Regions from separate parts of the Cellulosimicrobium sp. 72-3 genome, predicted to be linked through region 3. Evidence: predicted binding sites of a transcription regulator. Region 3 holds the regulator's gene; each other region holds the start of a gene.
What was found. Region 3 encodes Rex, which represses fermentation and respiration genes when NADH is low (regulators of the CRP and FNR family bind a similar motif). Its sites were predicted from a motif close to CTTGTGAANNNNTTCACAAG; they were not measured.

Region 1 (3,222 bases), 1.7 Mb from region 3:
CCTCGCCGGGTCGCAGAGCGCCCCGCTCGCGTCCCGCGCCGCCTACCGCGAGGCGTGGGACGCCGCCCTCGACCGCGTACGGGCGGAGCCCGGGCTCGTCCTCGACGCCTGGACCGCGTACGCGCTCGAGCCGACGAGCGTGGAGTTCTGGGCGTCGTCGGGCGCGGGCCAGACCCGCCTGCGCTACACCGCGGCGTCCGGCGCGCCGACCACCTGGACGAAGGAGCTGCTGTGGCCCTGACCGACGCCCCCGCCCTCACCCCGCCCGACGTCGAGGAGGTCCGGCGCGACGCGCGCGCCGCCCTCGACGCGGTGACCGACGCGGCGCGCGGGCTCGACGCCGCCAGGCTCGACGCGCCGTCGGCACTGCCCGGGTGGTCGCGCAGCCACGTGCTCGCGCACGTCACCGCCATCGGCGAGGCCATGGCGCGCCAGGCCGAGTTCGCCGCGCGCGGCGAGCTCGTCGAGGTGTACGACGGCGGCGCGGCCGGGCGCGAGGACGGCATCCGGACGGGCGCGCTGCGCTCGGTCGCGCAGCACGTCGCGGCGCTCCACGCGCTGGCCGACCGCCTCGACGCCGCGTGGCCCGCCGCCGGGTCCGCCGGGTGGTCCGCGCCGGTGACGTACCGCGACGGCACGGTCGCGGACGCGCTCGTGGCCTGGTGGCGCGAGGTGCGGATCCACGCGGTCGACCTCGACGCGGGCGTCGGCCTCGACTCCTGGCCTCCCGCGCTCGGGCTGCACCTCCTCGACTTCCTCGGGGTCCGGCTCGCGGACGACGTCGTGGTCGAGCTCGACGGGGAACCAGGAGACCTCGTCGTGGGCGCCGGCGGCGTCCACGTCGGGCGGGGCGTTCTCCGCGTCGGACCGGGCGCCCTTCGCGTCGGACCGGGCGGCCTCCGCGTCGGACCGGGCGGCCTCCGCGTGGCTGCCGGACCTGAGCCCGCGGCCGAAGCCGAACCCACGCCCGGGGCCGCAGCCACGCCCGGCCGGGGTGCCGTCGTCGTCCACGGCCGCCTCACCGACGTCGCCGCCTGGCTCGCGGGCCGCACCCCCGGCGCCGAGCCCACCGCCCGCCTCGCGGGTGAGCCCGTGAGCCTTCCCGAGATCGGCCCGTGGCCGTCCCCGTACTCCCCGCCGCGGGAGAACTCCACCCCCGCGAGGTAGAGCCCCGGTCGGCCCAGGTAGAGGCATGGTCGGCTCGTGCACGCAGACCACGGCTCTACCTCGCGAGACCACGGCTCTACCTCGCGAGACCACGGCTCTACCTCGCAGGAGGACGGCTCGGGACCCGTGCTCTCCCTCGCGAGATCGTGGTGCGACCCGGGCGAACGCGGCCGGATCGCGCGGTACGCGACGTCCGACCTGCCCGGCTCGGGACCGAGGTCCCGCGAAAGTGTGACGCACGCCCGTGACGCACCGCACAGTTAGTGCACTCTTTCACAAGCGTAGGATCGACATGTGTCGAGTCGAGCGAGCAACCCCGCAAGCAGCGCAGACCAGATCGACGTAGCCCTCATCGGCGGTGGCATCATGAGCGCCACGCTCGGGGCACTCCTGAAGGTCTTGGAGCCCACCTGGACGGTGCGCATCTACGAGCGCCTGGACGCCGTGGCGCAGGAGTCGTCGAACCCGTGGAACAACGCCGGGACGGGTCATGCCGCCCTGTGCGAGCTGAACTACACGCCGGAGAAGCCGGACGGCTCGATCGACATCACCAAGGCGGTGAAGATCAACGAGCAGTTCGAGGTGTCGCGCGAGTTCTGGCACCACCTGCTCACGACGGGCGCGCTGCCGCAGCCCGCGAGCTTCATCTCCCGCACCCCCCACATGACCTTCGTGCGCGGCGCGGAGAACGTCGACTACCTGCGTCGCCGCTTCGAGACGCTGCGCCGCCACCCGCTGTTCAGCGAGCTCGAGTTCACGGACGACCCGGCGGTCATCGCCGAGTGGGCCCCGCTCCTGGTCGCCGAGCGCGACGGTGACGAGCCGGTCGCGGCGACGCGCGCGACGAGCGGGACGGACGTCGACTTCGGCGCCCTCACCGAGCAGCTCGTCGACTACCTCGTCTCGGAGGGCACGCAGCTCTACCTCGAGCACGAGGTGAAGAACCTCAAGAAGACGAAGGACGGCCGCTGGCGCCTGACGGTCAAGGACCGCTCGTGGAACGCCCCGAAGCGCCGCTCGACGGTCGAGGCCCGGTTCGTGTTCGTCGGCGCCGGCGGCGGCGCGCTGCCGCTCCTCCAGGCGGCCGGCGTCCCGGAGGCGAAGGGCTACGGCGGCTTCCCGATCAGCGGCGAGTTCCTCCGCACGGACGACCCGGCGCTCGTGGCCCAGCACCAGGCGAAGGTCTACGGCAAGGCCGACGTCGGTTCGCCGCCCATGTCGGTCCCGCACCTGGACACGCGCGTCGTCGACGGCAAGACGTACCTGATGTTCGGCCCCTACGCCGGGTTCAGCCCCAAGTACCTCAAGAAGGGCAAGTACCTCGGGCTGTTCACGTCGCTGCGCCTGCACAACCTCGGCTCGATGGTCGGCGCGGGCCTGAAGAACCTCGACCTCACCCAGTACCTGGTCGGCCAGCTCCTCGCGAGCCCGGAGACCAAGTTCACCGCGCTCCAGGGCTTCATGCCGACGGCGCACCCCAAGCACTGGGAGACGATCACGGCGGGCCAGCGCGTCCAGGTGATCAAGAAGGACAAGGACGGCAAGGGCGTCCTCGAGTTCGGCACCGAGGTCATCGCGGCGGCCGACGGCTCGATCGCCGGCCTGCTCGGCGCCTCGCCGGGCGCCTCGACGGCCGTCCCGGCGATGATCGACCTGCTCGAGCGCTGCTTCCCCGCCCGCTTCACCAAGTGGCGCCCGGAGCTCGCGACGATGATCCCGAGCCTCGGCCACGCCCCGTGGGAGGCGCACGAGCTCGAGGGCCTCGACCAGCTCACGGGCGACGCGGACGTCGACGCGGTCGGCTCGCGCGCCTGACGCGAGCGACACCGCTCCCCCGCGAACGGCCCGGACCTCCACGAGGTCCGGGCCGTTCGTGCGTCCGAGGACGCCGCGCGCGTCGAGCAGCACGCGACGGCTCGGCACGAGGCTCAGGACGCGGCAGCTCAGCGTGCGGGGGCTCAGCGTGCGGGGGCTCAGCGCGCGAGCGGCGTGCCCCGGGTCCCCGGCCGCCGCGGCGCGACGGGCACGTTCGCCCCGGGGCGCCCGCCCGGCACG
Region 2 (3,222 bases), 1.9 Mb from region 3:
TGATCTGGATCGCGACCTTCTCCTCGCGGCGGGCGAGGACGTCGAGCACGCGGTCGACGACGCCGATGCGGCTCATGACCTTGTCGGTGACGATCGTGACGCGGTGCACGTCGCGCATCTGCGCGAGGTACTGGATCGAGTTCGGCTCGAAGTACGTCTTGGCGGGCACCTTGAACCACTGCATGTTGTTGTTGCGCCGCCCGATCCGCTTGACGTTGATGAGGTTGACCGCCGACACGTTGTTCGACACCGAGTTCGCGCCGTAGCTGCCGCAGCCCAGCGTGAGCGACGGGAGCAGCGCGTTGTAGATGTCGCCGATGCCGCCGAGCGACGTCGGGCTGTTCCACAGCACGCGCACGGCCTTCACGCGCGACCCGTACCGCTCGACGAGCGCCTCGTCGGACGTGTGGATCGCGGCCGAGTGGCCCAGGCCGTCGAGCTCGACCATGCGCTCCGCGAGGCGGACGCCGTGCTCGGTGTCGCGCGCCCGCAGGACGGCCAGGACGGGCGTGAGCTTCTCGCGGCTCAGCGGCTCGCCGGGGCCGACGTCGTCGATCTCCGCGAGGATGATCGACGTGTCGTCGGGGACCTCGAACCCGGCCTCGCGCGCGATCCACACCGGCGACTTGCCCACGACCTTCGGGTTGAGCTTCGCCCCGGCGCAGTTCGTGCCGTTCGCCTCGACCCCGAAGATGAGGCGCTCGAGCATCGCCTTCTCGGCGGGCGTCACCCGGTAGGCGTGCAGGCGGGCGAGCTCGCGCATCGCGTCGTCGTAGATCGCGTCGTCGAGGATGAGCGCCTGCTCCGAGGCGCACACCATGCCGTTGTCGAACGCCTTCGACATGACCACGTCGTTGATCGCGCGGCCGAGGTCGGCGCTCTTCTCGACGTAGGCCGGGACGTTCCCCGCGCCGACGCCGAGGGCGGGCTTGCCGGCCGAGTAGGCCGCGCGGACCATGCCGTTGCCGCCCGTCGCGAGGATGAGCGCGACACCCGGGTGGTGCATGAGCGTGCTGGTCGCCTCGATCGACGGGTGCTCGACCCACTGGATGCAGTCGTCGGGCGCGCCGGCCGCGACCGCGGCGTCGCGCACGATGCGGGCCGCCTCGACCGACGAGCGCTGCGCGCTCGGGTGGAACGCGAACACCACGGGGTTGCGCGTCTTGAGCGCGATGAGCGACTTGAAGATCGTGGTCGACGTCGGGTTCGTCACCGGCGTCACGGCGCACACGACGCCGACGGGCTCGGCGATCTCGACGACGCCCGTGAGCTCGTCGCGGCCGATGACCCCGACCGTCTTGAGGTTCGCCATCGAGTTGGGCACGTGCTCGCACGCGAAGATGTTCTTCGTCGCCTTGTCCTCGAAGACGCCGCGCCCGGTCTCGGCGACGGCCATCTGCGCGAGGTGGCCGTGCTGGTGCAGGCCGGCGACGGACGCCTTGAGGACGATCCGGTCGACGTCCTCCTGCGTGAGGCTCATGTACTGGTCGAGCGCCTTGCGGGCCCGCTCGACGAGGACGTCGATCTCGTGCGTCGTGCGGGTGTCCTCGGTGCGGTTCTCGACCTTCGTGCTGGCGCTCTTCGCGCTCATGCGTCCCCTCCGGTGCCCGACCTCGCCGGGCGTCGGCCGCGGGTGTGCCGGGGCCGGGATGCCCCGGCTCCTTCGGCGGTCTCTCTACTTGTGAAGGTTTTCACAAGCCGCGCGTCCCCACAAGGGTCCGGCCCCGATGCGGGCCGAAGGTCCCCGCCTCCTCGTGACCTCCGCACCACGGCCCGCGCGCCGTAGGGTGGGTGACCATGACCGCCGAGCAGACGACGAGCCCCTCGCCCGCGACCGAGAGCCGCGCCGCGACCGACCGACCGGACGGCACCCCCCACGACCCGTACCTCTGGCTCGAGGACGTCGAGGGCGACGAGGCGCTGGCCTGGGTCCGCGCCCGCAACGCCGAGGTCGCCGACACGCTCGAGACCGCCGACGAGTTCGCCGCGACCGAGCGTGCGATCCGCGAGGTGCTCGACTCCGACGCGAAGATCCCCGAGGTCTCGAAGATCGGCGACCGGTACTACAACTTCTGGCGCGACGCGCAGCACGAGCGCGGCGTCTGGCGGCGCACGACGCTCGAGTCCTACCGCACCGACGACCCGGAGTGGGAGACCGTCCTCGACCTCGACGCGCTCGCCGCGGCCGAGGGCGAGTCGTGGGTCTGGCACGGCGCGAGCGTCCTGCGCCCGACGCCGGAGCAGCTCGCCGCGGGCGAGCCCTGGCGGCACGCGCTCGTCGAGCTCTCCCCCGGCGGCTCCGACGCCGACGTCACGCGCGAGTTCGACCTCGTGGAGAAGCTGTTCGTCGCGCCGCAGGACGGCGGCTTCCACCGCGCCGAGGCCAAGGGCTCGCTCGGCTGGATCGACGCCGACACCGTGTACGTCTTCACCGACTTCGGCGAGGGCACGCTCACGCCGTCCGGGTACCCGCGCGTGGTCAAGCGCTGGACGCGCGGCACCCCGCTCGACGCCGCGGTGACCGTCTACGAGGGCACCGACGAGGACATGTACATCTCCGCCTGGCGCTCGCACACGCCCGGGTTCGAGCGCGACTTCGTGCACCGCTCCAAGGCGTTCTACTCCGACGAGCTCTACCTCGCCGAGCGCACCGGCACGCCCGAGCAGCGCCTGACGAAGATCGACGTGCCCGACTCCGCCGAGGTCGGCGTGCGGCGCGAGTGGCTGCTCGTCGAGCTGCGCGACGACTGGACGGTCGGCGGCGCGACGTACCGCGCCGGGTCGCTCCTCGCGGCCCGGTTCGACGACTTCCTCGCGGGCGACCGCGGCTTCACCGTGCTCTTCGAGCCGACGGCGACGACGTCGCTCGCCGGCGCCACGTGGACGCGCCACCACCTCGTCGTCAACGTGCTCGACGACGTGAAGAACCGGCTCCACGTGCTGACGCCGCCGGACGCCGCCGCGCCCGGGGGCGCCGTCGGGCAGGAGGCCGCGGACGCGCCGTGGGTGCGCTCGGAGATCCCGGGCCTGCCCGCGCTGGGCACGGTCGCCGTCGGGGCGGTCGACCCCGTCGACACCGACGACCTCTGGCTCGTCACGACCGACTACCTCACGCCGACGACGCTCTCGCTCCTGTCGCTCGGCGAGCACCCGGGCGACGCGGGCGCGCCCGAGGTCGTCAAGTCCAACCCCGCGTTCTTCGACGCCGACGGCATGACGGTC
Region 3 (3,222 bases):
TTCCCGCTGCTGGGCCTCGACGCGCACTTCGACTGAGGCGCCCCGCGACCGGTCGCGTACCGGGGCACGGGCGCGAGCGGGTAGGCTAGGGGGCGGATTTCTCTCGTGTTGGTCGGCTTGCGGCGCCCTCGTGGTCGCCGGGGCCCCGATCAACCGTGGACCACCCGCGGCCGGTCGACCGGTCGCCGACCGACACGCCGCTCGAGCATTGCGAGGACCGTATGGGCTCCGTCATCAAGAAGCGCCGCAAGCGCATGGCCAAGAAGAAGCACCGCAAGCTGCTTCGCAAGACGCGTCACCAGCGTCGCAACAAGAAGTGACGTCGCGCGCGTCCTGACGCGCCGACCCGTCGCCGAGCCCGGCCCCTCCCGAGGGACCGGGCTCGACGCGTCTCCGGGCGCGGCCCGGGCGGGGTCAGAGGCGGGCGATGCGCCGGTCGACGGCGCGGCGCACCGAGCGCAGGACGAGCGCGGCGGCCCAGGCGGCGCCGGCCCAGCTCGCGGTGCGGACGCTGCTGCGCGCGACGCGGCGGCGACGCCCGCGGAACTCGCGGATGGGCCAGCCGACGTCCTGCGCGTGGCGGCGCAGGCGGGCGTCGGGGTTGATGGGGCACGGGTGCCCCACGGCCTCCATCATCGTCACGTCGTTGAGCGAGTCTCCGTACGCGTACGACGCCTCGAGGTCGATGCCCTCGCGCTCGGCGAGCGCTCGCACCCCGGCGGCCTTGGCGCGGCCGTGCATCATGTCGCCGACCAGCCGTCCCGTGTAGAAGCCGTCCTCGTGCTCGGCGACGGTGCCGAGCGCGCCCGTCGTGCCGAGCCGGCGCGCGATGAGCTCGCCGATCTCGACGGGGGTCGCGGAGACGAGCCACACCTGGTGGCCGGCCGCGAGGTGCTCGTCGAGGAGGCGGCGCGTGCCGGGGTAGATGCGCAGCGACAGGACGGTGTCGTAGACCTCCTCGCCGATCGCGGTGACCTCGGCGACGGAGCGCCCGGCGATGAGCGCGAGCGCGCGCGACCGGATGCGGTCGATCTGCTGCTTGTTCTCGCCGAACGCGAGGTACCGGGCCTGGTGCACGGCGAAGCGCACGATGTCGAGCGTCGAGAAGAATTCGCGCTGGTACAGGGCGCGCGCGAGGTGGAACGACGAGGCGCCGCGGATGATCGTGTTGTCGACGTCGAAGAACGCGGCGGTGCGGTGCGGCGGACCGGGGGCGCGCGCGGGCGCCTCCTCGGGGAGCGTCGGCCGGGAGGTCGGGTCGGGGCCCGGGCCGGGAGACGTCGCCATGCCTCCACTCTAGGCGGTCGGGCCGCCGGGGCCTCGTACCCTGGGAGGCGTGAGCACCTCCGACGCCCCCGCCCCCGTCCTGCTGTTCGGCCGCGCGGGCTGTCACCTGTGCGACGACGCGCGGACGGTCGTCGAGGACGTGTGCGCCGAGGCGGGCGTCGCGTGGGCGGAGGTCGACCTGGACGCGCCGGGCACCGACCCGGCGCTGCGCGAGCAGTACGGCGAGTACGTGCCGGTCGTCACGGTCGGCGGGGTGCAGCAGGGGTTCTGGCGCGTGGACGCGCGCCGGCTGGCGCGTGCGGTGGCCCGGATTTCGGCGCCGCGCGCGGACCTGGGATGATTCCTCCCGTGGAGCGTGACCGTCGACGAGGACGGTCCCTGGACGACGGAGTGACGGTGGCTGAGCAGGTAGTCGGTGAGGTGACGGCGCCGGGGATCCCGAGCGCGACGGTGGCGCGGCTCCCGTCCTACCTGCGCGCGCTGCGGGACCTCGTGGCGCGGGGCGTCGGGACGACGTCGTCGGTCGAGCTCGCGGAGCTGTCCGGCGTGGGCCCGGCCCAGCTGCGCAAGGACCTGTCGTTCCTCGGCTCGTTCGGCACGCGCGGCGTGGGCTACGACGTCGACTCGCTCGCGCAGTACATCACCGAGGCCCTGGGCCTCGTCGACGAGCACCGCATCGCGATCGTCGGGATCGGCAACCTGGGGCACGCGCTCGCGAACTACTCGGGCTACGAGCAGCGCGGCTTCCACGTGGCGGCGCTCCTCGACGCGTCGCCGGACGTCGTCGGGACGCGGGCCGCGGGCCTCGTCGTCGAGCACGTCGACGCGCTCGAGGAGGTCGTGGAGCGCGAGAAGGTGTCGATCGTCGTCCTCGCGACGCCCGCGGCGCACGCGCAGGCGGTCGCGGACCGCGTGGTCGCGGCGGGGGTGCGCGAGATCCTCAACTTCGCGCCGCGCGCGCTCCAGGTCCCGGCGGACGTCGACGTGCGCGGCGTCGACGTCGGCAGCGAGCTGCAGATCCTCGCGTTCCACTCGCAGGCCCGCGCCCTCGCGGCGTCGCAGGAGCGCTGAGCCGCCCCGGCGCCCGGACCCGGGGACGACGAAGGGCCGCGTGCCGGTGCACGCGGCCCCTCGGGGCGGCACCCCTGCCGGAGGGCGCCGGTCTCGCCCGGGACGTGCCCGGGACGACGGTCAGGCCTGCTTGATGGCCGAGACGTCGAGCGCGATCTTGATCTTGTCGCCGACGAGCACGCCGCCGGTCTCGAGCGCGGCGTTCCAGGTGAGGCCGAACTCCTTGCGCGAGATCTCCGTGGTCGCCTCGAAGCCCGCGCGCGGGTTGCCGAACGGGTCGGTCGCGGTGCCCGCGAACTCCGTCTCGAGCTCGACCGGCTTGGTGACGCCGTTGATCGTCAGGTCGCCGGCCACGACGTAGTCGTCGCCGTCGCCCGTGATGCGCGTCGACGTGAACGTCCACGTCGGCTTGTTCTCCGCGTCCCAGAAGTCGGCGCTGCGCAGGTGGTTGTCGCGGTTCTCGTCGCCCGTGCTCACGGACGCGGCGTCGAGCTGGGCGGTCACGGACGTCGACTCGAGGTCGTCGCCGACGGTGATCGTGCCGTCGGTGATCGCGAGGGTGCCGCGGACCTTCGAGATCCCGGCGTGGCGGACGGTGAACGACGCCTGCGAGTGCGACGCGTCGAGGGCGTAGGTACCGGCGGTGAGGCCGGCGGGCAGCGACGAGGCCATGGGTGCTCCTGCGGGTGGTCGGGGTCCGGGCGGACCAAGTGGTTGAACGTTCAACTTCGGAACGAGCGTATCAACAGCACCCCTCGGTCCGTCTATTCCCGTGGGGTGGAACAATGTTCCGACGCCCCCACGCCCCCAGCCCCTCCCGCACCGCCGAGGACCCATGACCCGCAACGACGTCGACACCCCGAC

Region 1: a site for Rex is predicted at 1,428-1,447, ahead of mqo (malate dehydrogenase (quinone)). Genes of this name have one in related genera too.
Region 2: a site for Rex is predicted at 1,679-1,698, ahead of adhE (bifunctional acetaldehyde-CoA/alcohol dehydrogenase). Genes of this name have one in related genera too.

Annotation. Positions count from the first base shown of each region.
Region 1 is NZ_CP053419.1:2,688,447-2,691,668, forward strand. Features, by position in the region: gene HKK73_RS12180 (pyridoxal 5'-phosphate synthase) at 1-241, shown strand, start outside; gene HKK73_RS12185 (maleylpyruvate isomerase family mycothiol-dependent enzyme) at 232-1,167, shown strand; gene mqo (malate dehydrogenase (quinone)) at 1,462-2,982, shown strand; gene HKK73_RS12195 (hypothetical protein) at 3,141-3,222, opposite strand, start outside.
Region 2 is NZ_CP053419.1:2,919,065-2,922,286, forward strand. Features, by position in the region: gene adhE (bifunctional acetaldehyde-CoA/alcohol dehydrogenase) at 1-1,591, opposite strand, end outside; gene HKK73_RS13185 (prolyl oligopeptidase family protein) at 1,798-3,222, shown strand, end outside.
Region 3 is NZ_CP053419.1:1,012,035-1,015,256, forward strand. Features, by position in the region: gene HKK73_RS04520 (acetoin utilization protein AcuC) at 1-36, shown strand, start outside; gene HKK73_RS04525 (30S ribosomal protein bS22) at 222-320, shown strand; gene HKK73_RS04530 (HAD family phosphatase) at 415-1,287, opposite strand; gene HKK73_RS04535 (glutaredoxin family protein) at 1,337-1,627, shown strand; gene HKK73_RS04540 (redox-sensing transcriptional repressor Rex) at 1,684-2,358, shown strand; gene HKK73_RS04545 (YceI family protein) at 2,479-3,030, opposite strand; gene HKK73_RS04550 (MarR family winged helix-turn-helix transcriptional regulator) at 3,194-3,222, shown strand, end outside.